3 regions of the Aeribacillus sp. FSL K6-8394 genome follow, and region 2 is predicted to be linked to each of the others. Evidence: riboswitches for the same ligand, from Rfam matches in the RefSeq annotation. Region 2 holds a riboswitch; each other region holds the start of a gene.
The links. A riboswitch is a leader RNA that binds a small molecule or an ion and turns the genes downstream of it on or off. The one in region 2 is predicted to bind thiamine pyrophosphate.
Positions count from the first base shown of each region.

Region 1: linked by a shared signal. The riboswitch ahead of thiT (energy-coupled thiamine transporter ThiT) and the one ahead of tenI (thiazole tautomerase TenI) in region 2 are both predicted to bind thiamine pyrophosphate.
Region 3: linked by a shared signal. The riboswitch ahead of thiC (phosphomethylpyrimidine synthase ThiC) and the one ahead of tenI (thiazole tautomerase TenI) in region 2 are both predicted to bind thiamine pyrophosphate.

Region 1 is NZ_JBBPAA010000001.1:2,177,890-2,188,612, reverse strand. It holds gene NSR00_RS10425 (DUF4242 domain-containing protein) at 1-50, shown strand, start outside; gene NSR00_RS10420 (acyl-CoA dehydrogenase family protein) at 438-1,493, shown strand; gene NSR00_RS10415 (Arc family DNA-binding protein) at 1,663-1,830, opposite strand; gene NSR00_RS10410 (SPFH domain-containing protein) at 1,846-2,688, opposite strand; gene NSR00_RS10405 (hypothetical protein) at 2,937-3,185, opposite strand; gene pdxR (MocR-like pyridoxine biosynthesis transcription factor PdxR) at 3,251-4,690, opposite strand; gene NSR00_RS10395 (carbon-nitrogen hydrolase family protein) at 5,548-6,504, shown strand; gene menC (o-succinylbenzoate synthase) at 6,770-7,879, shown strand; partial or broken gene thiT (energy-coupled thiamine transporter ThiT) at 7,921-8,468, opposite strand; TPP riboswitch at 8,538-8,641, opposite strand; gene NSR00_RS10380 (DUF418 domain-containing protein) at 8,814-10,049, shown strand; gene NSR00_RS10375 (DUF2179 domain-containing protein) at 10,153-10,698, shown strand; gene NSR00_RS10370 (DnaJ family domain-containing protein) at 10,720-10,723, shown strand, end outside.
Region 2 is NZ_JBBPAA010000001.1:129,675-140,397, forward strand. It holds gene NSR00_RS00565 (UPF0738 family protein) at 1-89, shown strand, start outside; gene NSR00_RS00570 (GTP pyrophosphokinase) at 102-731, shown strand; gene NSR00_RS00575 (NAD kinase) at 752-1,546, shown strand; gene NSR00_RS00580 (RluA family pseudouridine synthase) at 1,561-2,460, shown strand; gene mgtE (magnesium transporter) at 2,565-3,929, shown strand; gene NSR00_RS00590 (monovalent cation:proton antiporter family protein) at 3,955-5,808, shown strand; TPP riboswitch at 5,863-5,971, shown strand; gene tenI (thiazole tautomerase TenI) at 6,095-6,709, shown strand; gene thiO (glycine oxidase ThiO) at 6,711-7,823, shown strand; gene thiS (sulfur carrier protein ThiS) at 7,831-8,034, shown strand; gene NSR00_RS00610 (thiazole synthase) at 8,041-8,808, shown strand; gene NSR00_RS00615 (ThiF family adenylyltransferase) at 8,805-9,818, shown strand; gene thiD (bifunctional hydroxymethylpyrimidine kinase/phosphomethylpyrimidine kinase) at 9,833-10,645, shown strand.
Region 3 is NZ_JBBPAA010000001.1:1,607,842-1,618,564, reverse strand. It holds gene NSR00_RS07650 (Na/Pi symporter) at 1-65, opposite strand, end outside; gene rpsU (30S ribosomal protein S21) at 407-580, shown strand; gene NSR00_RS07640 (GatB/YqeY domain-containing protein) at 600-1,046, shown strand; gene NSR00_RS07635 (YkoP family protein) at 1,527-2,081, opposite strand; gene NSR00_RS07630 (MGDG synthase family glycosyltransferase) at 2,221-3,330, shown strand; partial or broken gene thiC (phosphomethylpyrimidine synthase ThiC) at 3,378-5,120, opposite strand; TPP riboswitch at 5,256-5,371, opposite strand; partial or broken gene NSR00_RS07620 (IS4 family transposase) at 5,569-6,678, opposite strand; partial or broken gene NSR00_RS07610 (IS4 family transposase) at 6,993-8,118, opposite strand; gene NSR00_RS07605 (NfeD family protein) at 8,391-9,674, shown strand; gene floA (flotillin-like protein FloA) at 9,691-10,683, shown strand; gene NSR00_RS07595 (hypothetical protein) at 10,712-10,723, shown strand, end outside.

The DNA of each region.
Region 1 (10,723 bases), 2.0 Mb from region 2:
CAGTAAAAACACCAATTGACTCCATTACGGAAATATTGGCAGATAAATAATAAATTTTAATAACCTTTTTTTAAGAGGCGGGGCTGTCCGATAAATCCCTAAAATGAAGCAAGTGGAGAAAAACAATGCGTTTCTCTCCACTTGCTTTTATATTTTTTCGATTTTTATCTGAAAGTAGCTTGCGGATGCCGGCTACTTTCAGGAAGTTGTAATAAACCAAGCATTGGTTTATTGTCTTTTTTTTTGCAAAGCTCTTTTGAAATACATATACAGGTTCATCTTTATCAAAAAAATAGAAGGGGCGGCAAAATAAAGATTGATTTTTTGAACCTAATATAATAAAATGACTTTAAACCGACTAAACACGTAGGAATTATTTATTTAATAATAATTGGAATGCCTGATTTCGGACATTATGAACGCGGGTGATGAATGAAATGAATAGTTTGGACGAAAAAGTTGAAACGTTGGAGCAGTTAATTGAAAAAGAATTGAAACCATATGTGAAAAAAATTGATGCGGAAGGTTTTTACCAGGAGCAATATTTGCGGGAGCTAGGGAAAGCTGGATTTTTCTCTACGAATCATAAGTCGCAAAAGGAATATATTTTACAGGAAATGAAAGTGGTAGAAGAAACAGCAAAATGGTGTATGACGACTGCATTTTGTCTATGGTGCCATCTGGCCGCTTTAACTTATGTACGAAATTCCAACAATCTTTCATTAAAAAATAAATTGCTCCCTTTGCTGGAGAGTGGAAAAATTTTAGGTGCAACAGGCTTATCGAATCCGATGAAATATTATGCAGGACTTGAAAAATTGCACTTAAAGGCAAAACCTAAAGAAGATGGTTATATACTTTCAGGTGTTTTGCCGAATGTATCCAATCTAGGTGACAATCATTGGTTCGGTGTGATTGCTGAGGTGGATGAACACAAACGAATCATGTGCTTCATTCCGAGCAATGCAGAAGGATTAATATTAAAGGAAAAAAATGATTTTCTAGGTTTAAATGGAAGCGCAACATATTCTTGTACTTTTCAAGATGTTTTTGTCCCGAATCAGTGGGTTTTATCTGACGATGCGGATCTTTTTGTGGAGAAAATCCGCCCGGTTTTCATTTTATATCAAATACCTCTTGGTTTAGGTGTTATACGATCTTCCATCGCCTCCATTGAAAAGGTTATTAATAAACAAAATGGCTGCAACAGCTTTTTGAAAATACAGCCGGGTCAATTGAAAACACAAGAGCGCAAAATTCAAGATGACATTCATGCATTGTTCAGCGATCAAAGACTCGACTGGAAAGAAATTGCAAAGATACGTTTGGAAGCTGCTTATTTAACCCTTGAAGCTGTACAGGCAAACATGCTTCATCACGGAAGTGCCGGATATCTCATGCATAGTGCACCTTCCCGCAGACTCCGCGAAGCGTATTTCTTTGCTAATTTAACACCAACAGTGAAACATTTAGAAAAAGTTCTTCACTCATAAAAAATCCCTCATGGTTCTCCATAAGGGATTTTTTGTATGTGCTGGGCATCTGTACATTCGCCAAGCTTTAAAGCAGCAGTATTTTGTTTAAGACAAGGGTGTCTAGGGCGCCAAGATCTGAAGGAAGTCAGCAGCCAATTTTCGACTTGCGGAAAAGATGATCGATGTTTTATTCTTTCTCCTTTTTTTTCTTTAACCTTCCTTCGCGTCGAGCAGCGTCCCGCAATAAAAATTCAATATGGGAATTGACGCTGCGGAATTCCTCTTGCGCCCAACGTTCAATAACGGCATACAATTCAGGATCGATTCTTAAAGGGAAATTTTTCTTTTTTGCCATGGTGCGACACAACCATTAATATAGACTTCCGGTATTTATGACCGGCTGGGTGCCGCGATCGGAGATGATCGCAACCATTAAATTATTCACCATGTTAACCTTTCTTTCTTCATCAAGCTCAATCGTTCCGTCGCTAGCCAGCTGCTCGACAGCCATTTGGGCCATACTGACGGCTCCTTCGACAATCTTTTTTCTCGCAGATAAAACGGCGGCTGCCTGCTGGCGCTGAAGCATGGCGCTGGCAATTTCAGTCGAGTAAGCTAAATGAGTCAGTCTAGCTTCTATTACTTCAACTCCAGCGACGTTCAACCGTTCTTGCAATTCATCTGCCAGCTCTTTTGAAACAACATCGGCGTTGCCTCTTAATGTAATATTGTGGTCATCAAACGTATCGTAAGGATATTTCGTTGCTACATGACGAATGGCAGCCTCGCTTTGGATTTCCACGAATTCTTCATAATCATCCACATCAAAAGTTGCTTTTGCGGAATCGATTACTTTAAAGACGATGACCGAAGCAATTTCAATCGGATTCCCTTCCACATCGTTTACTTTTAGCTTTTTGCTGTTAAAATTTCGAACGCGAAGGGACACCTTTTGTCTAATAGTTAATGGAACCGTTAAGGCAAGGCCACTTTTCCGAATGCTTCCTAAATAACGTCCGAAGAAAATGACAACGTTTGCTTGATTCGGCTGTACAATGGTAAGACCGCTTCCAAGCAGTACGGCAAGAACAACCAATACAATTGCAAGAACAATAAACTCCTGGATAAATGTAAAAGCTGCTCCGAGCAAAAGTGCAACGATTAATACAATTCCAATAAACCCGTCAATAAACCATGCCTTTTTTTCTTTCAACTTTCATTGCCCCTCTCATATTATTTTTATATTAAAATGATATCACTTTTTGAAATAAATGTAAATATATATTGTCAAAAAATTTTGGCGAAAAACGTTTTTGGAGCTATGAAAATTCAATGAAAACCAAAATAAAAAACCTCAACTAACAACCATGCTAAACGTCATTCGTTAGCAAGGGTTAGTCGAGGATTTCGGTTTAAATATATTTAGTTCATTATTGTTTGCATAGGTTCGTTTCTTTAGCATTAAAACAGAAAAATAAGACATACAATGAGGATGACAATAAACAATAAGGTATAAATCCATGTCAACGAGCGAACATTGCGAAAGGAGCTTGTTTCATATTCCCTTGACCTTGCAAGTTCATCATGGGGACTGTTCCCGATCGCTTTATATGTTTCTATTTTGTTTCCTACTTCTTTTCCGATAAACGCAGTTAAAATGAGTGCAAGTACACAAATAATAATGCCTACGGTCAATAACATACTATACATAAAACCATCTCCCTGTCTCTTTACATTGTGGTAGAGAATTTTGATAATCACCTGAAAATAGGAATTTATTTATGCTGAATATTATAAAATGCATCAGCAAATCTTTTTATTCCTTCATTTATATTTTCTTCATTTTCTCTTGCGAAGGTAAAACGGACATATTTTGTACTTGATCCAAGCGTTGAGCCCGGAACATAAATAACCCCGCGCTTGATCGACTCTTCTAGCAGCTGGATCTCATTAAAGTCTTTCTTTATTTTGCACCATAAATGAATGCCTCCTTGTGGGATATAAAAATCAACATCGTCTTTTAAGTAGAATCGAAGGCTTTTGACAATTTGATCCCTTCTGTTTTCGAGCCGTTTGACTAAGCAGTTGATATGGGCATCGAAGTCGTCAGATTCCAGAAAATCATTGGCAATCCATTGAGTAAAGCTGGCATGACCGAAATCCACTTGCTGTTTGGCATCAGACAATCTTTCAATCACAGGCTTTGGTCCAATAACCCAACCAATTCGCAAACCAGAAGCAACAATTTTTGACAATGAGCTGATATATAAGACATTTCCATGCTTATCCATTGATTTTAGCGGGTAGGTCTCTTCCCCATTAAAGGACGTTAAACTGTAAGGATCGTCTTCAACAATCGGTATTCCATACTCAGACGATATTTCCAATATTTTTTCCCGCCGGTTTTTATGAAGGAAAGCGCCTGATGGATTTTGGAAAGCAGGATTTAAAAAGATCATCCTGATTCGATGTTTTTTATGCAATAGAAGCAAATCATCCGGGTTTATACCGTCTTTGTCAACTGGTAAATAGAAAGGTCTAATTCCGGTTGATTTAAAGACCGGGAGACTGTAATAATACGAAGGCTCTTCTAATGCTATCGCATCACCCGGCTTTAATAAGCATTGGACGATTAAATATAAAGCTTGCTGCGCTCCTGATGTGATGAGAATGGAAGACGGATTTGTCTCAATTCTCCGATATCGTTTCACATGCTTTGTGATAGTTTTTCTTAATATCTCATTCCCTTGAGGATGATCATATCCTAGGCTTCCGATAAATGACCTTGTCGAAATGATTTCTCTTAAGGAGTCGATTGGAAAAAGATCTTCCGACAATTCACCGCTAGCTAAATTGATTAGTTTATGCTCTTCCATCTCTTTGCGTATTCTCTGGGTCACAGGTAAATTCGGCAAGAACGATCCTGCCTCAATATACCGATTCCAGCTTGGTACACGCTTCTTTGTCATGCCCCATATATCTTTGCTGATTGTTGTTCCGCTTCCTCTCTTTCTCTCGATAAGTCCGTTTGATTCTAATTCGTCATATGCAGCCACAACTGTGCTTCTGTTTATTTGCAGCTTATTGGCCAAAAACCGTTCAGAAGGCAGCGGTTTATCAGGGGGAAATGTGCCATCCGCAATTCCGTTTTCAATATATTCGGCCAGCTGTTTATATATAGGCTTTTTTGCATTTCGATCCGGTTTCCAGTCCATATGCTTCACCCTTTAGATTTGCTTGGCACTTCCTGCTATACGGCAAGTTAACCAGGTTCTTTGTTATTTATCTATAGAATGTTCCTATTGAACATAATCGAAAATGTTGTTATATCCATCAAAATTTGAACCTGTTCAAACATTAATTATAACGCTAGATGAAAGAAAAATGCCCATCCAATTCAGTAACATTTTACCCATCCACTTTTATTTTGACTTGGAGTTTTTAGCACATGATTTGAACGCTGCTGAAAAATCATTATCTTTTGTAACATGGACGCAATGCTTAAAGCTGTCCTGCCCGATTTTTTCTTTACTTGAAGTTGAAAACCCTTAAAATAGATGTGCGATTTTCGGCAAATTTATTTCACTTTATGGTTCATCTTGGATAAATGGCTGTTGCAGTATTGAAATTGGATGATTGACAAAATCTTTGATTGGATGGTCCAAAAATTTTTGAACATTTTTATTATGAATAATATACTCCAATTCAAACCGTTTTTCATATTTTACGCTTAATGCTTCTATAGAATTAAGTGTTGATAGTTAGTTCGACACTCAGCCACAGCTGTATTGTACAAAGGAGCATGCTAAGAAATTACCATTAAATTACTTCAGATGAGATATCACATGAAAAGCTCTCATGGAAAAACATAATCCAATTATTTTGAACTCTAATACATGGGCCGGCCCTTCTATGCTTAAAAAGAGGATTATTCAAAGTGTTTTCCTTCCTGTGCAGATTTTTTATGGAAGATGAATAGGGGGCAACTTCCGAAGGTTATTGACTTTGAAGGTTCATGAGCTTCGGCATTTAAGATGGCTTTAGATTTTTCAATTTGGTGGAGGGGAAGAATATGTCGAACAGAGCACAAAAGGTTAAAGTTGCTGTTATACAAGCCTCATCTGTTATTATGGACCGGGACGCCACGACAAAAAAGGCGGTTAGCCTCATACATCAAGCTGCTGAAAAAGGAGCAAAGATTGTTGTATTTCCTGAAGCTTTTATTCCCGCTTATCCTAGAGGCATATCTTTCGGTACAACGATTGGGAGCCGTTCGGCTGAAGGGAGGAAGGATTGGTATAGATACTGGAGCAATTCTGTAGCTGTTCCGGACGAAACGACGGAACAACCGGGCGAAGCGGCTCGAAAAGCAGGTGTCTACCTTGTGATAGGCGTTACAGAAAGGGATAATGAATTTAGCGGCGGGACTCTTTACTGTTCTGTTTTATTTTTCGATTCTGACGGACAGTTGTTAGGAAAACACCGCAAATTAAAACCGACTGCAGCAGAACGGATTGTTTGGGGGGAAGGGGATGGAAGCACATTACCAGTGTTTGACACCCCTTATGGAAGAATAGGGGCGCTAATCTGCTGGGAAAATTATATGCCGTTAGCAAGGGCTGCGATGTATGCACAAGGAATTCAAATTTATATTGCCCCAACGGCTGATGCAAGGGAAACTTGGCAGTCAACAATCCGCCACATTGCTTTGGAGGGGAGATGCTTTGTTTTGTCTGCCAATCAATATGTGACAAAAGATATGTATCCGAAAGATTTGGCTTGTTATGATGAACTTGCTTCTTCACCTGAAGTAATGAGCAGAGGTGGTAGCGCGATTGTTGGACCGTTGGGCGAATATGTGGCAGAGCCCGTATTTGGCAAGGAAGACATCATCATTGCAGAACTGGATATGAAACAAATCGCCTATAGCCAGTTTGATTTTGATCCTGTTGGGCATTATGCAAGACCTGATGTTTTTAAATTGCTAGTCAACAAAGAGAAGAAGACAACTATTGAGTGGAAAAATTAATCTCATGATGAGACTCGTTTCTACGATTGATCTCATTATTTATTTGAGATTTTTGCAGTTCAATAAACAATAAGGGAAATAAAGAAATCCCTTGCTCCTTTACATTAAGAAAGCGTTTATTTTATAATTAGTGTAAAACAAACGTTCGAGTGGATTCGCTATTTTAAGAAATATTTTCCGGGAAATATCGAGCCCTCTGGCGAATGGGAATGATTTTGTCGAACTTAGCTGAGAGCTTGGCTAAAAAAGGAGATGCTCTTAATTGATAAAAATTAAGAAAATTGTTTTGCATATATTACAGATGCGTTTGAAAGCCCCATTTTCTACTAGCTATGGAGACATTCACGATCGCGAATTGTTGATCGTAGAAGTAAAGGATGATGATGGTGCAGCCGGTTTTGGAGAAGGGGTTGCTTTTTCCATTCCATGGTATACAGAAGAAACCGTGAAAACAACTGTGCACATGATCGAAGATTTCCTCATTCCGATTTTATCAAAGACGACGTTTCATCATCCTCGTGAGTTGGCTGAATCGTTTCGTTTTATTCGCAGAAATTATATGGCAAAAGCGGCTTTGGAAGGTGCCGTGTGGGATCTATATGCAAAACAGCAAAATATACCTCTTTCACAAGCTCTCGGGGGAATGAAAAAAGAAGTTGAAGCTGGGGTGAGCATCGGTATTCAGCCAACAATAAAAGATTTAATCAGTCTTATTGAACAATATCAGGAGGAAGGATACAAGAGAGTAAAAATAAAGATTAAACCAGGTTGGGATATTGAAGTAGTTAAGGAAATACGGAAGCATTTTCCGAACTTGGATTTAATGGCTGATGCGAACAGTGCCTATACATTAAAAGATATAAATCATCTAAAACAATTGGATGAGTTTCAATTAATGATGATTGAGCAGCCTCTTGCGCACGATGATATTGTGGATCATAGCAAACTTCAAAAAGAATTGGACACACCGATCTGTTTAGATGAAAGTATTTGCTCCTTCGAAGATGCTCGAAAGGCTGTTGAACTTCGAAGCTGCAAAATTATGAATATAAAAATCGGCCGTGTTGGCGGTTTGACAGAAGCAAAAAAAATCCATGATTTTTGCAAAGAGCAAAATGTTCCAGTTTGGTGCGGAGGGATGCTTGAATCAGGGATTGGACGGGCCCATAATATATCCCTAGCGACACTTGAACAATTCACACTGCCAGGAGATATATCCAGTTCATCTAAGTATTGGGAAGAAGATATTATTGAACCGGAAATATCGGTTTATAATGGAAAAATTGCCTTGCCTGATAACCCGGGGATCGGTTTTCATGTAAGCCGTGAAAAATTAAAAAAATACACTGTTGAAACGAAAGTATTTACCCTATAAACAAAATCATCCTCTGCATGTTTTGCAGAGGATGATTTTGTTTATTTTACAACCAATCTTGGCGCTGCCATAATGAGAATAACAGTAACGACAGCGCATAATACAAACGCTCCTATCATCGTAATGCCGTTTACGATCAAAGAATAAACGACCGCTGACATTCCTTCTGGTGCATATTCTCCGAAGAAAAAGACACCGCTGATAAAATGCCAAAAATAACGTGCAAAAGCTCCGATGAAGACGCCAAAGATGATGAAAACAAGAGCAGAGCTTTTCTTTCCATCTTTCAGCTTATTTTGGATAGTTTTGCAGAAAAGACCGGCTAAACCGATAAAGGAAAATCGATGAAGCCTTGAACAGGCGTCAGGATGTATGCATCACCTAATACAATTTGCAATAATCCCCATAAAAAGCCGGAAATGAAGCCAATCTTTGCACCGGATCGAAACGATAATATGAGTACAGGCACCATGGCAATGGATATAGAAATGGCTGATGATAATTGAATGGAAGGGAGAAGATCAAGTATAACTGCCAATGCTGCAAAGATTGCTGCTTCTATTAATAGTAATAAGCGATTTTTTTCCAAAAATAAACCCCCCTGTATATTATTTGCTATCAACAAATATCCATAAGGGGGAAAAAGGCTGTATCATGGATCAGTATACTTCCACATCCCTACGCTAGCATTAACTAACAGGTTCAAAGGGTCTGGACGAAATATCCGTCCACTCTCAGCATATAGCTCCCCTTGTGGATCTGTTGATATTCGAATCTTATGTCTATCATAATAGACTATAAGAAAATTGTCATTCTTTTTTCGCTATATTCAAATAAATTTAAACACGATAAAGCTGAAATGCAGCCTTTGGACAAAAAATAATGAAAAAAGGGCGTTAACAATAAGAACTTTTTTCAGAATGGGGGTTTTGGTTTGAATCTTAATCGTGAGCGTTATGAAGTAGTGGATGTGGTGCGGGGGGCTGCGATATTTGGCATTTTACTTGTGAATATGGCGCATTTCAGCTATCCAGATGTATATTTATACCAAATAGGCAGCGAAAATTTTTTTACTGAAACATGGAGAACATGGGATTTTCTAACGAAAAATATTTTGGAAATATTTGTACAAATGAAGTTTATTACAATGTTCTCATTATTGTTCGGATTTGGAATCATCATCATGGAGGAACGGGCTTTAGGAAACGGCAGGAACTTTGTTTCTATATATATACGCAGACTGGTGGTGCTTTTTGTATTTGGACTAATTCATTCATTTTTCATCTGGGATGGAGACATTTTAATGGATTATGCTGTGCTGGGGTTTCTTCTCCTTTTTTTCCGGAAGTGTTCCTGGAAAACCCTTTTGGTATGGACTGTATGTTTATTTAGTTTATATTTGCTCCTTATTGGTTTGATGACGGCTGTATCCAATGGTGAGGATGCTTTAGTCCAAAAAAGAGAGCAGGCTGCCTTACTGGAAGAGGAGGCAAGAAACGCAATCCATTCATATCAAAACGGAAGTTTTACTGATATTTTCCATCAGCGTATTCATGATCGGCTTTTTTACATGTCTATGTCTGGCATGTGGCCTTTTCAACCGCTTGTCTATATAATAAACATGCTCCCATATATCAGCATGTTTTTAGTTGGCATGATATTTGCGAAACAAAAGCTTTTTCAAGAACCGGAGAAGCATCGAAGGTTATTAACAGCCATCTGGTTTTTCGGGCTTATCATTGGGCTTCCGTTAAATATTTTTGCGGTCACCGCTAAAAATAGTTTTTACATGGTGTTCGGTGCACCATTTCTCATGTTGTTTTATGTGATCTCTCTCATATTTTTATATTTTCACCCAATCTGTCGGCAAATTGTTAAGAAGATTGCGCCTGTTGGACGCATGTCATTGACAAATTACATCATGCAATCTGTTATTTGTACATATATTTTTTATCATTACGGATTGGGATTGTACGGTAAAGTATACCCCTTCGCCGGTTTTTGGCTTGCACTCGCAATTTTTGCCGTGCAGCTTATCATCAGCCATATTTGGTTTAAATATTTTCAATTAGGGCCGTTGGAGTGGGTATGGAGAACAGCGATGTATTTCAAGCGCCAGCCTATTCGCATGAAAAAGGAAGTTTCGAAGCATAATAACAGATCAAGATGAATTGTAAAAATGTAGTTTCAAATCTCAGATTTTGAGTTTATGATAGCTCTTTCTTTTCGAAAATAATTTATAGTATGATGGAACAAAGGAGTGTCTAGGCAACATGTTTCTACAAGCAATTTTTATTTTTTTGCTGCAATTATTGTATGTACCAGTATTGACGATCCGAACTATTTTGTTAGTGAAAAATCAAACAAAGGCTGCTGCTGGTATAGGTTTGCTAGAAGCAGCGATTTATATTGTCGCTTTAGGAATAGTTTTTCAAGATTTATCTAATATTTACAATATTAGTGCATATATTATCGGTTTTGGTGCAGGGCTGTTGTTGGGCGGTGAACTGGAGAAAAAGCTGGCTTTTGGATATGTAACATACAATGTGAATTTAATGGATAAAAATTCCGAATTAGTCAAAAAATTGAGGGAGGCTGGTTTTGGGGTTACGGTCTTTCAAGGAGAAGGAATGAATTCGATCAGGTATCGTTTGGACGTTGTTGCCAAACGGTCTCGGGAGGAAGAATTTTTAAACCTTGTCAATGAAATAGAACCAAAAGCGTTTTTAAGCTCATATGAAATTCGTTCTTTTAAAGGCGGATATTTAACAAAAGCGATGAAAAAGCGGGTAAAGCGTTTAGAAAAAGAACGAACATAACGGTCGAAGGGAGGATGAAGCGTGG
Region 2 (10,723 bases):
AGGAGCTCGAGTTTTTGCTTGAAAATATAAAGGGAAACGCAAATTACGGCGAGGAGATGGAAAAAATGGTCGAAAGCGTGTTTTATTAGGAGGAGGGCTTTATGAACTACAAGGAATGGGAGCAATTTTTAGCGCCTTATAAGCAGGCAGTGGAAGAATTAAAGGTCAAATTAAAAGGGATTCGTTCCCAATTTGAACTAAGAGGAGAGCATTCTCCAATTGAGTTCGTGACAGGCAGGGTAAAACCTGTGCCGAGCATTTTAGATAAAGCGAAGCGAAAACAAATTCCACTTGATAAAATAGAAGAAGAAATGCAGGACATTGCCGGTCTCCGAATGATGTGCCAATTTGTCGGCGACATTCAATTGGTTGTTCAAATGCTAAGAGATCGGCATGATTTGGAAATCGTGGAGGAAAGAGACTACATAACCCGAAATAAAGAAAGCGGCTACCGCTCTTACCATGTTGTGGCCCGCTACCCGGTTCAATCGTTCGAGGGATTGAAAAAGGTTTTGGTTGAAATTCAAATTCGTACGCTTGCCATGAATTTTTGGGCGACGATTGAGCATTCTTTAAATTACAAATATAGCGGAAACATACCGGAACAGATTAAAATCCGCTTGCAGCGCGCAGCTGAAGCAGCTTACCGGCTGGACGAGGAAATGTCGCAAATACGGGGAGAAATTCAAGAAGCGCACGCGATATTTTCACGCAAAACAGAAACAACATAAAAAAGGAGAATGATTCTTAAATGAAGTTTTCGATCACATCAAAAGGTGATGAAACATCTAATGCTTTGGCGCAAAAAATCAGAACCTATTTGCTCGATTTCGAGTTTCAATATGATGAAGATCAGCCGGATATCGTGATTTCCGTCGGGGGAGACGGAACATTGCTTTATGCATTTCATCGATATAATAAACGATTGGATAAAACAGCGTTTATAGGAGTTCATACGGGGCATTTAGGATTTTATGCCGACTGGCTCCCGAATGAAATTGAAAAAATGGTGATTGCAATTGCTAAAACACCGTTTCAGATCGTTGAATATCCATTGCTTGAAGTGGTGGTCCGGCATAATGGCGGGAGTGAAGCCTCCTACCTTGCGCTAAATGAATGCACAGTGAAAAGCATTGAAGGGACTCTCGTCATGAATATAGAAATTAAAGGGCTTCTCTTTGAAACATTTCGAGGAGATGGGTTGTGTATTTCAACACCGACAGGAAGCACCGCCTACAATAAAGCGCTTGGCGGTGCTCTCATTCATCCTTCACTGCGGGCTATTCAATTAACAGAAATGGCTTCCATAAACAACAGGGTGTTCCGGACAATCGGCTCGCCGTTAATTTTGCCTGACCACCATACGTGTATGCTAAAGCCTGTCAATGATGTTGATTTTCAAATTACAATCGATCATTTAACACTTCTTCACAAAAACGTCAGGTCCATCCAATGCCGGGTCGCACAGGAAAAGGTAAGGTTTGCGAGATTTCGGCCTTTCCCATTTTGGAAGCGGGTCCGGGACTCGTTTATTGGCGACAGATAAAGGAAAGAAAAAACATGGGGACATTTCAGCTTCATTGGGACATCAAAAAAGAACATCATGGCTGGCTGCTTAGAGAATTTTTGCGGGAGCATCATATTTCTAAATCCGCTTTAACAGATATTAAATTTAACGGTGGAAAAATTGTCGTTAACGGGAACGAAAAAAATGTCCGATACGTCTTACAAGAAGGCGATCAAGTAACCGTCCATTTTCCGGAAGAAAAGAGAAGCCAGTCGCTCATTCCAGAGAACATACCATTGGACATTGTTTATGAAGACGATTATTGCCTTATTGTAAATAAACCGGCGTTTTTGTCCACCATTCCGTCTAGAGAGCATCCGTCAGGAAGTCTTGCGAACGGGCTTTTACACTATTATGATCAACAGCGGCAAAATCTTACGGTGCATATCGTCAATCGGCTTGACCGGGATACATCCGGGCTGCTTCTTGTAGCCAAACATCGCTACAGCCATTTTCTTTTTTCAAAGGAACAGCAAAAAGGAGCGGTAAAACGGACATACATCGCAATTGTCCATGGAAGGATCAGCGAAGACGAAGGCACCATCGATGCGCCAATTGCAAGAAAGAACGATAGCATCATCGAGAGAACTGTCAGGGAGGATGGAAAAAAAGCTATTACGCATTTTCGGGTCATAAGCCGCTTTTCTGACAAAACGGTTGTTGAGGTAAAGCCTGTAACTGGTAGAACTCATCAAATTCGTCTACATATGTCCTATATAGGTCATCCGCTTTTAGGAGATTCGCTTTATGGTGGACAAAAAGAAGAAATTGACCGCCATGCCCTCCACAGTCAGTCGCTGTCCTTCTATCATCCCGTTTTGCATAAAAATTTGACGTATACTTGCAAGCTTCCTCCTGATATGGAAAAAATAATAAAGCATGCGCGCCTGTAAGTGCATGCTTTTGTTATGAAAAAATGTACGACAAAATCAGATAGATTTGTTAATATAGTAAAACACAAAACTTTTCGATTTTTTTCCGGAAAGGAGGAGATTTTATGCAGCCTAAAACAGATGCACCGGAATACAGACAGTTGATGATTGACAAGCTGAGAGAGAACAATGTAGAGGAATTCCGTTCGCTGTTTTTTGAGCTACATCCATATGATCAGGCAAAATTTTTTCTAAAACTTGACCAGCCGGATAGAATGCTTTTATATCAAATTCTATCTCCGGAAGAAATGGCGAATGTTTTTGAAAATATAAGGGATGATAAAAACCGCTACAAATCGCTGCTTGAGGAAATGCATCCTGCATTTGCCGCCAAAATGATGGAATACATGTACGCCGATGATGCGGCAGATGTATTAAGTGAGCTGACAAAAGAGAAAATTTCCAGCTATTTAACCATCATGGATGCTCAAGCTGCCAAAAGCATAAGCGAGCTTCTTGATTATGAACAATTTACCGCAGGAAGTATTATGACAACTGAGTTCGTTGCCATTAATGCCAATTATACGGTGCGGTCAACGATGGACTTGCTGCGGAAAGAAGCTCCTGATGCGGAAACAATATATTATTTATATGTGATTGACGAAGAGAAACATCTTGTTGGCGTCCTGTCGTTAAGAGATTTAATTGTTCATGAAGACGATACTTTGATTGCTGACATTATGAAAAAGAAAGTCTACTCGGTATCTGTGGCGGATGATCAGGAAGAAGTAGCAAGAAAGATGAAAGACTACAATTTTTTGGCTCTTCCGGTTGTTGATTTTCAACATCGTCTTGTTGGAATTATAACTGTTGATGATATTATTGATGTGCTGGACGAAGAGGCTTCTGACGATTATTCGAAACTGGCCGCTGTCTCGGATGTAGATTCATATGATCCGAATGCTGTTTCTGCTGCCAAAAAAAGATTGCCATGGCTTATTATTCTCCTATTTTTAGGAATGTTCACCGCCGGCCTAATCGGCCAGTTTGAAGAAACGTTGAACAAAGTGGCAACTTTAGCGCTCTTTATACCATTAATTGCAGGGATGGCTGGAAATACAGGAACACAAGCTCTCGCTGTTGCCGTAAGAAGAATTGCAACAGGCGAAGGCACTTCCGAACGCGTGTGGAAAATTATTCTCAAAGAAGCTGGAACCGGCTTGATTACCGGAACAGTATGCGGAATTGTTGTTGCACTGACAATTTTTATTTGGAAGCAGAAATTTTTCTTAGGACTGCTAGTGGGTCTTTCCATATTGTCAACGCTGACTGTTGCGACAATTGCCGGGGCGTTTGTTCCTCTTGTCATGCACAGGCTTCGCATTGACCCGGCTGTGGCCTCCGGTCCATTTATTACAACGATTAATGATATGATCAGCATTTTGATTTATTTTGGCATGGCGACACTATTTATGAACTATTTGCTCTAACAAAATTAGCTAAAGGAGGCGTAATATGGAATCACATGCAGTAACCTCTCTTGTCATCGTGTTGGTAGGCGCTTTTTTAACCCCGATTTTGCTGCATCGGTTCAAACTGGCATTCATTCCTGTCGTCGTTGCGGAAATTATTGTCGGATTAATCATCGGGAAAACGGGATTTAATTTAGTGCAAGAAGATGTATGGCTGTCAACTCTCTCAACGCTGGGATTTATATTTCTCATGTTTTTAAGCGGGCTTGAGATTGATTTCACCATTTTCTCCAAAGAGAAGAAAAAAGAAGAAAAGCTGCCCAACGGAAAAAAAGCTCCTCATACTTTTTTGGTTGCGTCAATTGTTTTTCTTGGCATTTTCGTTGTTTCATTACTTTTATCGTATTTGTTAATGTGGATGGGATTTATCCGCAATGCCTTTTTCATGACGTTAGTGATTTCAACGATTTCTTTAGGAGTAGTAGTGCCGACGCTGAAAGACGAGCAAATTATGAAAACAAACATCGGCCAAATTATTTTGCTGGTGGCTGTCATAGCCGACCTTGTCACCATGATTTTGCTGGCGGTTTTTGTCTCCTTAAACAGCGAAGGAGAAAGCAATACGTGGCTTCTGCTTCTTTTGTTTGCAGCAGGCGTACTGCTTTACTTCATTGGCAAAAGGTTTAAAAGTCGATCCTTTATTAAATCGATGTCAAAAGGAACGGTTCAAATTGGAACAAGGGCGGTTTTTACGTTAATAATAGTGCTTGTCAGTTTATCGGAAACGCTTGGGGCAGAAAATATTTTAGGCGCCTTCCTTGCGGGAGTTTTAGTCTCGCTTTTATCGCCTAATTCAGACTTGGTGCAAAAGCTAGATTCGTTTGGTTACGGTTTTTTAATCCCGATCTTTTTTGTCATGGTAGGGGTGGAATTGGATTTATGGGAATTGATCAAAGATCCGAACCTTCTTTTGTTAATTCCTTTGTTATTTCTCGCCCTCTTGATCTCGAAGTTTATTCCCGTTTTTGTGCTGAGAAAATGGTATGATACGAATACAACGATTGCGGCGGCGTTCTTGTTGACTGCCACTTTATCATTAGTTATTGCGGCAGCTGAAATTGGACAGCGAATCGAACTGATTGATAAGCAAATGGCTGACGCATTAATAGTAGTTGCCGTGTTAACAAGCATTATCACGCCGATAGGATTTAAAAAATTATTCCCCAAAAAAATGGCGGTGCAGCCAAAAAAGAAAATTGCTTTTATTGGTGCAAATCAAATGACCCTTCCAGTCACAAGAGAATTGGATAAAAATTTGTATGAAGCAACCGTATATCATACACAGCAAGACAAAATCGAAAACGGGACTGCTCAATCGGTGTTTAAAATTGAAGAATTGAAAGACTATTCGATAGAATCATTGAATGAACACCACATAATGGAAGCTGATATAGTGGTAGTGGCTACTGGGGATGAAGAAAGAAATGCGGAAATTGCGACATATGCAAAAGAATGCGGCGTAGAACAGGTCATCGCCTCTATTTCTTCCCCGGAGTTGGATCAAATATTAAAAGAAAAGGGGATCAGCGTATTTTCCGTCATGCTGTCAACAAAAACGCTGCTCAGGGCTTTGATCGAATCGCCTGGCGTTATGCGGATCTTAACAAACCAAGACAACTCTCTTTATCAAATTAATATGAATAACCGAAAATATGATGGAATGAAGCTTCGATACTTTCCGTTTACAGGAGATTGTATCTTTGTCCGGATTTTTCGAGGTGAAGATTCCATTGTGCCTCACGGCGATACCGAATTGAAAAAAGGGGACCGCTTGATTGTAACGGGTTCCCGCAAATATGTAAATGAGTTAAAAGATGAGCTGGAATTTAGTAAATAATATTTGCAAACAAAACAAATTGTGATAGCATGAAATTAGTATGAAAATTTAATAAGCATCCACTAGGGGAGCCTTTGGAAAGGCTGAGATTAAAGTGTTGACTTTAAGACCCTTTGAACCTGATCTGGATGATGCCAGCGTAGGGAAGTGGGAATTTGAAACATATGTCTGATATTCCATTACCACTTTCCAGCAAGGAAGGTGGTTTTTTATTGTTTCCAGTCTCACCCTTGGACAGCTGCTTTCCAGTTTTGAACCTTGAAAGACGAGTGTGGGCGTCTTTCTCATGAAAGGAATGTACATGTTGGAGCTTCATGCCGTAACAGACGGAACAAAACCAGTCAACGAGCTAATACGCATAATTTTGTCCATATCAGATCATGTTGATTACGTTCATATACGAGAAAAAAATAAAAGACCATGTGAGATCATTCATCTTGTAGAACAGCTTTTGGCAAACGGGATAAGGAGAGAACAGCTTGTTATCAACGATCGGCTCGATGTTGCGCTCCTAACAGGCGTTCAAAATGTTCATCTTCCGGGAACCGGCCTGCCGGTAAAAAAAGTGAAAAGTGCTTTTCCGCAAATAAAAGCCGGAGTCAGCGTCCATTCATTAGAAGAAGCAGTAAAAGCAGAAAAAGACGGAGCAGACTATTGTTTCTTCGGAAACGTTTTTGAAACGAACAGTAAAAAAGGACTTCCGGCAAAGGGAACAGATTTGCTCGGAAAAATCGTTGGACACGTCAATATTCCCATTATCGCCATTGGTGGGATCACGCCTGATAATATGCAAAAAGTTTTAGAAAAAAAAGCAAGCGGTATTGCCGTTATGTCCTATATCTTTTCTTCCAAAGACCCAGAGAGCGCTGCCAAACTTTTCAGGAAAGGAGAAGCTTTTTAAAATGAACGTTTTTGATGTTGGAATCATCGGGGGAGGGGTCATCGGTCAAGGGATTGCCTATGAGCTTTCGAAAGCAGGGCTGAAAACCGCCGTGTTTGAAAGCGGCGAAATCGGAGGTAAAGCGACATCTGCTGCAGCCGGAATGCTGGGGGCCCATTCGGAAAATGAAAAAAGAGACATATTTTTTGAGTTATGCTTAGAGAGCCGAAATTTATACCCGAGCCTTGCAAACGAACTGTTGGAACAATCCGGTGTAGATATCGAGCTTGTGCAGGAAGGCATGTACCGGCTTGCATTTACTGAGGAAGAAGGCCGCTCCCTGCAATCGCTTGCAGATGAGGATGAGCTAGAATGGCATTCAAGGGAGAACGTACTGGCAAATGAGCCGCATGTTTCTAAAGACATTGCAGGAGCTCTTTGGCTTAAACATGACGGCCAAGTGAAAGGTTCATCTGTTTGCCGCGCATATGCGAAAGGCGCTAGAAAATATGGTGCATCTATTTTTGAACAATGTCCTGTTTTCGACGTGATTAAAGAGGGAAAAGCATACAAGCTTGTCACTTCCCAAGGAGTTTTGATATGTGGAAAAGTCGTCGTTTCAAGCGGAGTTTGGAGTGGCTTTTTCTTTGAAAAGCTGGGGCTGAGAAATCCAATGAAGCCCGTTAAAGGAGAATGCTTAGCCATAAAACCGAAAAAACTGGTGATCAACAAAACAGTGTTTTACGAGCACTGTTATATCGTACCGAAAAAAGACGGCACCGTTATTATTGGAGCAACTTCTTATGAAAACGACTGGGATACGCATCCGACAGTCAAAGGAGTATCCGAATTAATGATAAAGGTTCAGAAAATGATGCCAGAAATCGGGTCTGAACCGGTCGTTAGTGCTTGGTCGTCGCTCAGGCCGCAAACAGCTGACGGCTGGCCGTATTTTGCCGAGCACCCGGAGCATGAGGGAATCTTTTTTGCGACCGGCCATTATCGAAACGGCATTCTTCTAGCGCCGATTACAAGCTTGATCGTAAAAGACATGATTTTGAAAACGAATCAATATGAGCGTTATGTTCATAGCTTTTCTTTAAACCGATTGCTTTCTGATGCGAAAGGGAGGTGATTAAACAGTGAAACTTCGCATCAACGGCCAGCAGATGGAAGTGGAGAATAGTGTTCGGAACATAGAAGATTTGCTGAACTTTTTTCAATTACAGGAAAGAATTGTTGTCGTTGAACGAAATGGTGAAATTGTTTCAAAAGAACAATACAGTATCCAGACATTACATGATGGTGATCAAATTGAAATTGTCCATTTTGTTGGAGGGGGATGATGATTCATGTTAAAAATAGGTGATAAAACATTTCAGTCGAGATTGATGTTAGGAACTGGAAAATATCCGTCTTTTGAGATACAAAAAGAAGCGGTGGAAGCCTCAGGTGCTGAAATTTTGACATTTGCCGTCAGAAGAATGAATATTTACGAGCCTTCACAGCCAAATTTTTTGGAGATGTTGGATTTATCAAAATATACGCTTCTGCCGAACACGGCCGGAGCAAAAACTGCGGAGGAAGCAGTCAGAATCGCCAAGCTTGCGAAGGCATCAGGATTATGTGATATGATTAAGGTGGAAGTAATTGGAGATGATAAAACGCTTCTCCCTGATCCGATTGAAACATTGAAGGCATCAGAGATGTTATTGGAAGAAGGGTTTATTGTTCTTCCATACACTTCAGACGATGTTGTTCTGGCGAAGAAGCTTGAAGAATTAGGGGTTCATGCCATCATGCCGGGAGCATCTCCGATCGGATCAGGCCAAGGAATTGTCAATCCTCTCAATTTATCATTTATTATTGAGCAAGCAAATATTCCAGTCATTGTTGATGCCGGAATCGGTTCGCCGGCAGATTGCGCACTCGCCATGGAGATGGGAGCAGATGGAATCTTATTAAATACAGCTGTTTCCGGTGCAAAGGATCCTGTGAAAATGGCGAAGGCAATGAAGCTGGCGATTGAAGCAGGCAGACTTGGATATGAAGCAGGACGCATTCCGAAAAAACGGTATGCACAAGCAAGCAGTCCAACGGAAGGAATGTTAACGACATAATGGAACGATATTCTCGCCAAATCTTGTTTTCTCCTATTGGAGAAGAGGGACAAAAAAAATTGCTGAAAAGCCATGTGCTCATTGTTGGAGCTGGAGCACTCGGCTGTGCAAGCGCTGAAATGTTAGCCCGTGCTGGAATCGGTAAAATAACCATCATTGACCGTGATTATGTCGATTGGAGCAATCTCGGGCGTCAACAGCTGTATACGGAAGAGGATGCGAAACAAAAGCTGCCAAAAGCGGTTGCTGCCAAAAAACATTTGCAGGAAATCAATTCGAACATTTCGATTGAAGCGATTGTGGGCGATTTCTCAATTGATTTTATTGAACATGTAAAGGATGTCGACCTTATCATCGATGGGACTGACAATTTTGAAACGAGATTTTTCATCAATGATTTAGCGATGAAGCACGAAATACCTTGGATCTATGGGGCAGTAGTGAGAAGTTATGGAATGACCGTTTCCATCGTTCCGAAACAAACACCATGCCTCCATTGTATGCTCCAAGCGATTCCGTCTGACGGAATGACGTGCGATACAGTTGGCGTGATCAGCCCGGCGGTGCAAATCGTCGCCTCTTATCAAACTGCAGAGGCACTGAAATATTTAGTCAGCGGAGAGGTGTCCAAGCAGTTAGTTTCATTTGATGTTTGGACAAGGGAGCATTCTGCAGTGGACATGACAAAATTAAAAAAGGCCGACTGCCCATCGTGCGGACATCACCCGACATATCCATATTTGTCGGTTGAAAATGGATTAAAAACAGCGGTTTTGTGCGGAAGGAATACCGTACAAATACGTCCGCAGCAAAAACAGAAGATTTCGCTATCAGAAATTACCAATCGTTTGCGTCCGATCGTGAAAGACTTAAAAGGAAATGCTTATTTAATTTCCTTTCAGGCGGATGATTTCCGCGTTGTGCTTTTTCAAGACGGAAGAGCATTAATTCACGGCACTAAGGAAGAAGAGAAAGCAAAAGCTATTTATCAACGTTACTTCGGAGCTTAAATGGAGGTGTGTTTATGGCCATTGGAAAAGCGTTGACGATTGCCGGGTCCGATTCAGGAGGAGGCGCGGGAATTCAGGCAGATTTGAAAACTTTTCAGGAGTTGGATGTATACGGAATGAGCGTGATCACGGCCGTTACGTCTCAAAACACATTAGGTGTTCATGGCGTCTACCCTGTTCCGATTGAAGGGGTGATCAGTCAGCTTGATGCAATTGCTGAAGATTTATCGCCAGATGCGGTCAAAACAGGAATGCTTTTTAATCAAGAAATCATCCAAACCGTCTCAAATAAAGTTCAAAAGCATGGATGGGAAAAAATTGTCGTTGATCCAGTAATGATTGCAAAAGGCGGACATCCATTACTTGAAGAGTCTGCCATCAACGCGCTCATTAACGACTTAATTCCGCTTTCGTTTATTGTGACGCCGAACATCCCGGAAGCGGAAGCGATCACGGGCATCGAGATAAAATCGTTTGATGATCGGAAAGAAGCTGCGAAAAAAATTTGCCAAATGGGAGCAAAGCATGTGATCATAAAGGGAGGACATCAGCCGTCGGGCAGCGAAATCATTGATTTGTTGTTTGACGGGCATGATTTTTATGAATTTAAAGGCAACTATGTAAACACAAAGCATACGCACGGAACAGGCTGCACTTTTTCTGCTGCGCTGACAGCTGAGCTCGCCAAAGGTAAAGACGTTATCGAAGCCGTAAAAACCGCAAAAGAGTTCATCCATCTTGCTGTAGAAAATGCACTAGGCATTGGAGGCGGCCACGGTCCTACCAATCATTGGGCATATAAAAGAAATTTAGCTGCTTCGAAATAACATAAGCCGGACATATATGTTCTGGCTTTTTTCTCTTTTGTCCTTTATAATTATGATCAGGTATTAATAACTTGTAAT
Region 3 (10,723 bases), 1.5 Mb from region 2:
ATTGCCATTCCGCAAAAAAATAAAAGGAAACAAGAAAAAAATAATAACAGCAATTGCATTCCCATGAAAACCACCTCATCAACAGTCTATGGACAAGGTGTCACAATAAGACCTTATGAACGAGTAATTTTTTTCAATCGAACTAGTTATATTTTTTCAGACAGCTGTTTAGCGGCTTTCAAACGATCTTGAATCATTTCCTTATATACATGATGAATTTGGAAATTCTTCCATACAAAAGCTGATATGAAACAGTCTTGTAAACCTGTCCGATAAAAAAAGTCATAAGGAATAGGAAAGATGTTTTGAACATTGACCAAATAAATCGATTATATTATACTAACTTAGTAAATGTTCTTTTTGATAAGGAACATGAACTGGCTTTGTTCGGAGGGAGGGAAAAAGGATGTCTAAAACGATCGTACGTAAAAACGAATCGCTTGAGGATGCTCTTCGCCGCTTCAGACGCCAAGTATCAAAAACTGGTACTTTGCAGGAATATAGAAAGCGCGAATTTTATGAGAAGCCTAGCGTAAGACGCAAGAAAAAATCTGAAGCTGCAAGAAAGCGTAAATATTAAAAGAGGGTGTATATTAATTATGGGTCTTCTTGAGCGTTTAAATCAAGATATGAAGCAAGCGATGAAAAATAAAGAGAAAGATCGCCTTTCAGTCATTCGCATGGTAAAAGCATCCTTGCAAAATGAAGCGATTAAACTCGGAAAAAGTGAGTTGACTGAAGAAGAGGAATTAACGGTACTTTCTCGAGAATTAAAGCAACGTAAAGACTCCCTCCAAGAATTTGAAAATGCAGGTCGTTCAGATTTAGTTGAAAAAGTGAAAGCTGAAATTGCAGTAATAACTGAATATATGCCTGAGCAATTATCTGAAGAGGAATTAATACAAATTATTAAAACAACAATTTCGGAAGTGAACGCAACGTCCAAATCCGATATGGGGAAAGTAATGGGAGCCGTTATGCCAAAAGTAAAAGGAAAAGCAGATGGCTCGCTTGTCAATAAATTGGTTCAGGATTTGCTTTCATAATTCGAGTAAAAAGCTTGCCGCTTTCTATGTGCGGCAAGCTTTTAAGTTTTTGCAGCGGATTCATCCTATGGACTGCGGCAGTCGATTAATGAATGTAGCTGCCTTGCAATTCATCAATAGTGGTTCAGTTGTTGATAGCAAGCTTGTCGGCGAAAGAATATAACTGCTATGCAAATGTCCGCAAAAAATTGAGCAGAGGGCAACAATGAAGGAAAACATTCGGAAAGATCGCTGGTCTCAATGAAGATTATCGGGAAAATACGGCGGCAATAAAGGAAAACCTCTCGAAAAGGGAGCACACGTCTATCTGGCTGTGAGAACAGGGAAAAACGACAGCACTATTTGCTCTGAAAGGGAAAGGATTTATTTCGGAGTTAACCCAAATATTTTCATTGAAACATCAACGGGATCAACATGACGGAGCGTATAAGCGGCGCCTGAGCTGTTCATACGCTCTTTTTTGATGAAGGGAAAACCGTTCTATCCATATAGTTTGAGCAGTTTTTCTTTTGACATCATTAAATATTTCGGCGGCCGCTTCAAGCTATCGAAACGATATTGAATGATGAAATACATAGGGGTAAATGTCAAAAGCTTATACCATTTATAAAATGGATTTTGAATGGAAAACGTTTCAAAGCCCAGCCGTTCAGAGCCTTTATTTAAAATAGTTATTCCAATAATCCCTTTCACATTATGAAATTGTGAATGATTCCGCAAGTATTGAACGATATTTGGCAGCCCTTTTTCTGTTTTAGAGTAAATGTATCTTCCTTTTTGAATTTCGCTCTTAAAACGATTCAGTTCCTTCATTAAATAGACGTTATGAAGATGTATTTTTAACAGAAGATCATTTTTTTTAATTTTTGTACCGTCTGAAAGAATTATTTCCCTTCCTTTATATTTTGTCAATCGAACCCGGAAAATGTCACGATTATTCTCCTTGTCCCTCACATACTCAAGCCGCGAACAAAGGTAATAAATGGGATCCAATAGGCACCAAAACTTAAAAAAACAATATCTCAACCTTCCCATTTGCAACACCTTTCACTTTTTTTCTTACAGTTTATTTTTAGCATACGAATTGTTTTTATTTATAAAAATTTTTTCGAATAGCCATGCGAAATTAAGAAAAAACTTTTAAAGAACTCCATCAATAACAATGGTGAGCGATATGAAAAAAATTTTATATCTTCCTTTTTTGACCATACCTTCAGGCCATCATCAAACAGCTGATGCCCTGATGGAAGGGTTGTTACGGCTTGATCCTGACATTCATTGCGAAAAAATGGACCTTTTGTCATCGAAATTTGGAAAAATAGAAAGGCTGATATCTTCCTTTTATTTGCAATGGATTGGCCGTTTTCCTAAATCATACAGCCATATGTACCACAGGTCAGTGCTCGCGGAACAAAATAGCGGCAAAAGGTTTGTCCATTATGAGGCACTTTTTCTCCGGCATTTAAAAAAGATCATTGATGAATTGAATCCGAAAATGATTGTTTGTACTCATGCTCTTCCTTCCTACTTGCTTGCCAGGCTGAAAGCCTTTTCTCAAATCAACATCCCTGTTATCAATGTATACACAGATTTTTTTATTCATCATCTTTGGGGAAAAAGAGAAATTGACTATCATTTTGTCGGTCACTCATATATGAAAGATTATTTGCTCGAAAAAGGTATAAAAAAAGAACAGATTTTTGTTACAGGGATTCCTATTCACCCAACTATTACAAAAAGGAAAGATGAACATGTACATAGCATGCGTTTTTATCGAGGATTAATTTCGGGAGGAAGTTCAGGCGTCGGTTCAATAGAGAAGATAACGGAAAAAATCAGCCGCGATGATGATATCCATTATATGGTGTTATGCGGAAAAAACAGAAAGCTTTATGATCGATTAATAAAACAAAACCATCCACGAATTACTCCTTTACCTTACATCTCTTCAAGAGAACAAATGAACGATCTGTACAATCGCGTCGATTTTATCGTGACAAAGCCCGGTGGTGTGACAATCAGTGAATGTTTATACAAAAATATCCCTATATTTGTGTACCACACTCTTCCAGGACAGGAAGAAATAAATTTGGAGAAATTAACAAAATTCGGGATGGTGTTTGATTTTCGAAATTGGCAAGAGGAAACAAATATTTCGGCCTCCATTATTCGAGCGCTGCAATCTAAGCAGCTATCAAAATTTTTATCGAAAGTGGATGAATATCATAAAAGTTTAGCTCCGATTGAACCAGCGGGATTGATCAAACGTTTAATGAATGAATAGCTCCTGGAAGCCATTAAAGCTTCTAGGAGCATTAGTTTGAAAATTATTTATCGATAAAGGGATGACCCGCCCTCTATAAATTCTTTTGCTTTTTGCCTCAAACCTTCCTGAACGAAATCAGAATCACTTGAACCGGCCATTTTTCTTAAATTGTGGGAAATTTTCATCGAGCAAAATTTTGGACCGCACATAGAACAAAAATGGGCAATTTTCGCTCCTTCTGCCGGCAAAGTTTCGTCATGATATTCGCGTGCCCGTTCAGGATCGAGAGAAAGATTAAATTGGTCGTTCCAGCGGAATTCAAAACGGGCTTTTGATAAAGCATCATCCCTTATTTGGGCGCCTGGATGCCCTTTTGCCAAATCTGCGGCATGGGCTGCAATTTTATAAGCAACAACACCTTGGCGCACATCCTCTTTATTGGGAAGGCCTAAATGCTCTTTCGGAGTTACATAACATAGCATGGCCGTTCCGTACCAGCCGATCATGGCTGCTCCAATGGCTGACGTAATATGATCATAGCCGGGAGCAATATCGGTCGTTAATGGACCGAGGGTATAAAAAGGAGCCTCCTTGCAAATTTCATTTTCTAAATCAACATTTTCTTTAATTTTATGCATCGGAATGTGCCCAGGGCCTTCGATCATGACTTGGACATCATGTTTCCAGGCGATTTTCGTCAATTCACCGAGCGTTTTCAATTCGGCAAATTGCGCTTCATCATTGGCATCTCGAATAGATCCGGGACGCAAGCCGTCACCTAATGAAACGGCAATATCATATGTTTTTAAAATTTCGCAAATCTCTTCAAAATGAGTGTATAAAAAGTTTTCTTGATGATGCGCCATACACCACTGCGCCATGATCGAACCGCCGCGGGATACGATTCAGGTCGGCCGTTTGACGGTCAAAGGGATATAGCGAAGCAGCACGCCGGCATGTATAGTAAAATAATCGACCCCTTGTTCTGCTTGCTCAATTAATGTATCACGGTAAATTTCCCATGTTAACTCTTCAGCAACGCCATTTACTTTTTCGAGCGCTTGGTAAATCGGGACGGTTCCAACCGGCACGGGCGAGTTGCGGATGATAAATTCTCTTGTTGCATGAATATTTTTTCCTGTTGACAGGTCCATAATTGTGTCAGCGCCCCAGCGGATGGCCCAAAGCATCTTCTCAACTTCTTCTTCGATTGACGATGTTACAGCTGAATTGCCAATGTTGGCATTAATTTTTACATGAAAGTTCCGGCCGATGATCATCGGTTCACTTTCCGGGTGATTAATGTTGGACGGAATAATGGCCCTGCCGGCAGCGACTTCTTGACGAACGAATTCAGGATCCATGTTTTCACGAATCGCCACAAACTCCATCTCTGGGGTGATGATCCCCTTTTTTGCATAGTGCATTTGTGTAACGACAGCACCTTTTTTTGCTTTGAAAGGCTTTCGATGAAAAGGTGTGGCAATATTGTGATCTTCCCAATTGCGAAATCCATTATCTTCAGGCTTTACCTGGCGCCCATCATATTCTACAACATCATGACGGTCTAAAATCCACTGTTTGCGCACAGCCGGCAAACCTTTATGAATATCTGCCTGAAAATCAGGATCTGTATAGGGACCGCTCGTGTCATAAACCTTTACAGGTTCATTTTCAAACGTTCCCGCTTCCGTTTTCGTGGGAGTTAATTGAATTTCCCTCATCGGAACCCGAATATCGGGTCTTGACCCAGTCACATAAATTTTTTTGCTTGCTGGAAACTGCATGTTTTCGAAATAATGTTTCATTTTTCTCCTCCTCCATTTTTTTATCTGAAGATGTGCATAGAAAAATAGGAGGGGAGATGGGATGTGAAAAATAAAAACGGGTTCGCTTTAGCACGAACCCGATCAATTCAATATAGAAAAAGAAGGCAATACAAATACTCCCGCTACCTACTTCCCTACGCTGGCATCATCCAGATCAGGTTCAAAGGGTTGAAGAACTTCAGGCGCGTTCTTCTCTCAGTCCAGCTAATTGGACACCCCTAGTAGATGGTTATATATTTTTTTTAATAGTAACCAGTAGCGTTGCATAAAAAATAAAAACATTTTATGCAGAATTTTCTGAATAAAATATTTTATGATAAACGAAAAACAAGGCAGTAACCAACTAAAGGTGATCACTATCCATTTGGTAATAAATGTATTTGTTTTATTGTTACATGGCTACTGCGCTTCGCCGACTTTTTTCAACTCATTCCCGTTGAATTCGTTCCACCCACACGGTACTTGGTTTCCAAAGAAAAACGCGAAGCCAACGATAAATCTGGGTGAGAGAATGTTTCGATTTCATTTCAAGTTGAATAAGAATGAGTAAACAGTAAGAAATCAGAGCTAAGTAAACCTGATTTTCTACAGCTTCTGGACTCGTTCCATAAAGATGTTTGAGTGTTAAACGTTGCTTAATCCACTTAAAAAATAGTTCAATGGCCCATCGAGAACGATAGATATCACCAAGTTCTTCTGGATCTAGGTCGAATCGGTTCGTAATGATTCGAATTCGATTCCCGTCCGAATCGAATGTTTCGATTAATCGAAAGACATTTTCCGTTCGTTTTTGTGGTGTCCCAATGACCACCATCGAATCAGATAAAATAGAGGAATTGGATGGGACAGAGAACGATTCAAGAAATCGAACATAGGCATTCTTTTTCAGACGGGAGGCGAAAAAGAGGCCTTTATCACAGTAATAATCGAACTTTTCGTAGTCTACATAACCACGATCAAACACGTACATGGCATCTGTTTCGTCGATCAGTTGTTCCATTTGTGTTCGATCATTGTTCCCTGCTGGGGTCATGACCATTTTTTCCGGATAAACCGTATCTTCATTGACAAACACCAGTCGTAAATGAACCTTAATTCCCGACTTCGTTTTGCGAAACGTAGCCCATTGATATTTTTTCAGATTCAGTGAAATGGTCGTAGAATCCACGATTTTTAAGCCACTCACCTGACTGGAGGAATTCGTGGACATCTGGCGGATTTGATTCACTAAATCCAGAAAGATTTCTGCGGGTCATTCGGGTTTTACTTGGCGATGTTTTCGAGAAAGTTGTGAAGCACTAATAGATGTCAATCCTAATTCTCGCTGAAAATCATCCAGTAACGCATCATCGGCGATGGCGCGCAGTCCTTCTCGTTGTTGAAGTTGAGCATGCAAAAACAAAAGTAAATACGCTTTTGTGGTTAATTTTTTCGTATATTTATCTTGTTTCATCTCTTCAATTCTTTGTGTAAATTTAACAGAATTGAGAGGAGTGACCCATTTACCAAATGAAGAAAATAGTGTATCCTTGTCCATAGGCTTCATCCTTTATATTGGATTTGGACAGGGACCACCTGTACCATCCATTATAAAGGATTTTTTTATGGACTTTTTTCAATTCGGAATTTTCGAATTAAATTAATGCAACGCTAGTGAATAGTAACATAATATGAAAAATAATGAAAATATTTTTTCGTTTCATGATCACTACCGTCGCATAAATGATGTCTGAATTTTCAGTTTTATTTTTTCTGGACTTTAGAGAAAAAACGAAAACACCTAAGCGAGGGTAGTAAACATCCATTTTTTTACTATAACCTATGACTTGTGCAACAACGACTGGCAAACCTTTATGGGACGCCGTTTCCTTCGATTTTTCGTAACCAAATGTGAGCGGATTTCCACAAAGAAGCCTTCAAATAGCGACTAATTTGTAAGTAACTGCGTTCGCTATTTGTGTTCAACTGAGCTAAAACATTCAGACAGTACACTATCATGGCTACGTACACTTGATTGTGTACAGCTTGTTCACTGTGACCAAAAAACTTTTTAATGTTCAGATGTTGTTTCATCCATTTGAAAAAAAGTTCGATTGCCCAACGTGATTGGTAGGTTTCTGCAATTTCATCTGCGTCCATGTCAAACCGATTTGTCAGTAAATGAAGCTCATTTCCTTTTGTATCATGCAATTTGAGTAAGCGAAACACGTTTTCAGAACGATTTTGTGGTGTTCCAATGACAACCATTTCATCAGAGAATACGGGTGAATCTTCTGGTAACGAAAAGGATTCTAACACTCGGACAACAGCGTTTTTACGCAAACGGGTCACAAAGAAATAGCCATCTTCCGTCATTTGATCAAAGCGCCCATAATCCAAGTAACCACGATCAAACACGTACATGCATTCTTTGTCATCCACGAATACTTCTAGTTGACCACGATCATGTTCGTTGGCATTCGTGAGTACGGCTTGATCTGGATAGGAGAGTCCTTTTTCCATAAAAACAAGTCGTAAGTGAAGCTTTACTCCTGATTTTGTTTTTCGAAACTCTGCCCACTTAATGATTGGTCAAATTAAGCGGTAATGTACTCGAATCAATGATTTTCAAAGGCGTTGTCACTTTTCTTCTTGTTTGGAAATTGGTTTTCCGATGAATTTGTGCCACTAAATCGAGAAAAATCGTTTGAAAGAACTCAGTTGGGATGGTATTGATTCGTCTCCCTAACTGTGAAAAACTAATCGATTCCAATCCCGTTGCTTGTTGTAATTCTTCTAAAAAGACAGCGTCACTCAACGCCCGTAAACTCTCGGTTTCATGGAGTTGGGCATACAAAAGCAGTTTCATAAATGAAGCCATATAAAGTTTCTTGGTATAGTGATTTAATTGATGTGTTTTCACTAGGTCGTCAAATAATGGACGATTAATCGGTGAAAACCATTGTTCAAATGATGTTTTTCGTGTAAACTTATCCATGGTTTTGTCCTTTGTATTGGATTTGGATGGTTTACTACCACCCAACCATTATAAAGGATTTTTTTGTGTTTGGATTATATTTCAGAAAATTCTGTTTATTTTAAGGTGTTAAATTACTTTAATGCGACGCTAGTGTTTCATGATGTTTGTAGAATTGTTGATTTTTGAAACTTTCTGCGCAATTGTCCGTAATAATATTAGGCAAAAAATAAGGGGGGAGAGGCCTGAAATCAAACAATAAGTTTTTCGCTATTTGCGCTCTGCTGCTCATCTTGTCGATTATTTGTGCGTCTTTTGATGCCAAATCAGCTGAAGGGAAAACCGTTTATTTTATTCCGATTGAAAATACAATTGAAAAAGGATTGGTGCATTTTATTAAACGATCCATTCAGGAGGCGGAAAAAGAGAAGGCGGATGTCATTGTTTTTGAATTGAACACTCCTGGCGGTGCTTTAGAGGCAGCGATAGAAATAGGCAAAATGATTATGGATACAGATATCAAAACAATCGCTTATGTAAATAAACATGCGATTTCTGCAGGGGCTTATATGGCATTAAGGGCTGATCAAATATATTACCATCCTGGCGGTACCATTGGGTCAGCGGCTGTCATTGACTCCAATGGCAATGCTGCAGAAGTAAAAGTGCAATCGTTTTGGAAAGCAGAGATGAGAAATGCTGCTGAGGTTCATGGCAGAGACCCTATGTTCGCTGAGGCGATGGTAGACAGCAGCTTGGATATGCCCGAATATGGTGCAGAAAAAGGAGAATTACTAACATTAACAGCAAAACAAGCGATGGAAGTCGGGTATGGTGAAGGCATCGCCAAAAGCCGGGCAGAGCTTTTGAAATCGATCGGAATGGAAGGTGCAAAAGTCCAGGAGACTGAGGAGACGTTTGCTGAAAAAATAGCCCGTTTTGTAACAAACATGTATACCATTCCGATATTATTAACGATTAGCGGTTTAGGGTTTGTGTTAGAATTGTACACTCCTGGGTTTGGCATTCCTGGTTTTATTGGACTATTGGCACTGTTTTTGTTTTTCTTCGGTCATTTTATTGCAGGGCTTGCGGGATTGGAAACGGTTGTTTTGTTCGTGCTTGGGGTTCTGCTTATAATTGCAGAGTTGTTTGTTCCAGGAGGAATTATTGGAGCAATCGGTTTTCTTTCAGTCCTTTTAAGTTTATTTTTAGCAGCTGATCATATAGGACATATGGCGGTTTCTCTTTTTATTGCCGGTTCCATTTCGATATTCACAATATTCATCATGTCAAAGGTGATTGGTAAGCGTATGAAATGGTTTAAAAAAATTATTTTAAATGATTCAATCAGCACGGAGAAAGGTTATGTATCCAATCAAAATCGTACAGATTTAATTGGGAAAACGGGTGTAACTGTGACTGCTTTACGACCGGCAGGAACAGTAATGACCGATGGAGAGGAAAGATTGGATGTTGTGACAGAAGGAACGTATATTGAGAAAGGAAAAAAAGTGAAAATTGTTAAAGTAGAAGGCTCACGAATTGTTGTAAGAGCTATTAATGAAAATGAATAGGAGGTAGGTATATCACATGGATGTATCATTTTTTCTTTTACTAGGTCTTATTGTATTAGGTCTTATTTTGCTTGGCATCTTGTTCTCTTTTGTGCCGATTATGCTCTGGATTTCCGCTCTGGCAGCTGGCGTTCGCATCAGTATTTTGACTCTTATTGGAATGAGGCTGCGCAGAGTCATTCCAAGTCGAGTGATCAATCCGTTAATTAAAGCGCATAAAGCCGGCCTTGATGTCACAACAAATCAATTGGAAAGCCATTATTTGGCAGGGGGAAATGTCGATCGAGTTGTCAACGCATTAATTGCAGCTGAAAGAGCTAATATTGAATTGAGCTTTGAACGTTGTGCTGCGATTGATTTAGCGGGAAGAGACGTGCTTGAAGCCGTTCAAATGAGCGTAAATCCGAAAGTAATCGAAACCCCGTTTATTGCAGGGGTTGCCATGGACGGAATTGAAGTGAAAGCAAAAGCCCGCATCACGGTGCGAGCCAATATCGACCGGCTTGTTGGCGGTGCCGGGGAAGAAACGATTATCGCACGTGTAGGTGAAGGAATTGTCAGCACCATTGGTTCTTCTAATGATCATAAAAAAGTGCTGGAAAACCCTGATATGATTTCGCAAACAGTTTTAAACAAAGGACTCGATTCAGGAACAGCCTTTGAAATTTTATCCATCGACATCGCGGACGTTGACATCGGCAAAAACATCGGTGCGATCCTGCAGACAGATCAAGCGGAAGCAGACAAAAACATCGCGCAAGCTAAAGCGGAGGAACGCAGGGCGATGGCGGTGGCAAGAGAGCAGGAAATGCGCGCTAAAGTTGAAGAAATGCGGGCAAAAGTTGTTGAGGCGGAAGCGCAAGTTCCGCTGGCAATGGCGGAAGCTTTAAAATCAGGAAATATTGGAGTTATGGATTATATGAACATCAAAAACATTACCGCTGATACAAATATGCGTGATTCTATCGGAAAAATGACAAAAAACTCTGCTGGTGATGAAGAAGAATGATCTTTCTGTCCATCAAAGGAGGTGTCATATGGAAATATTT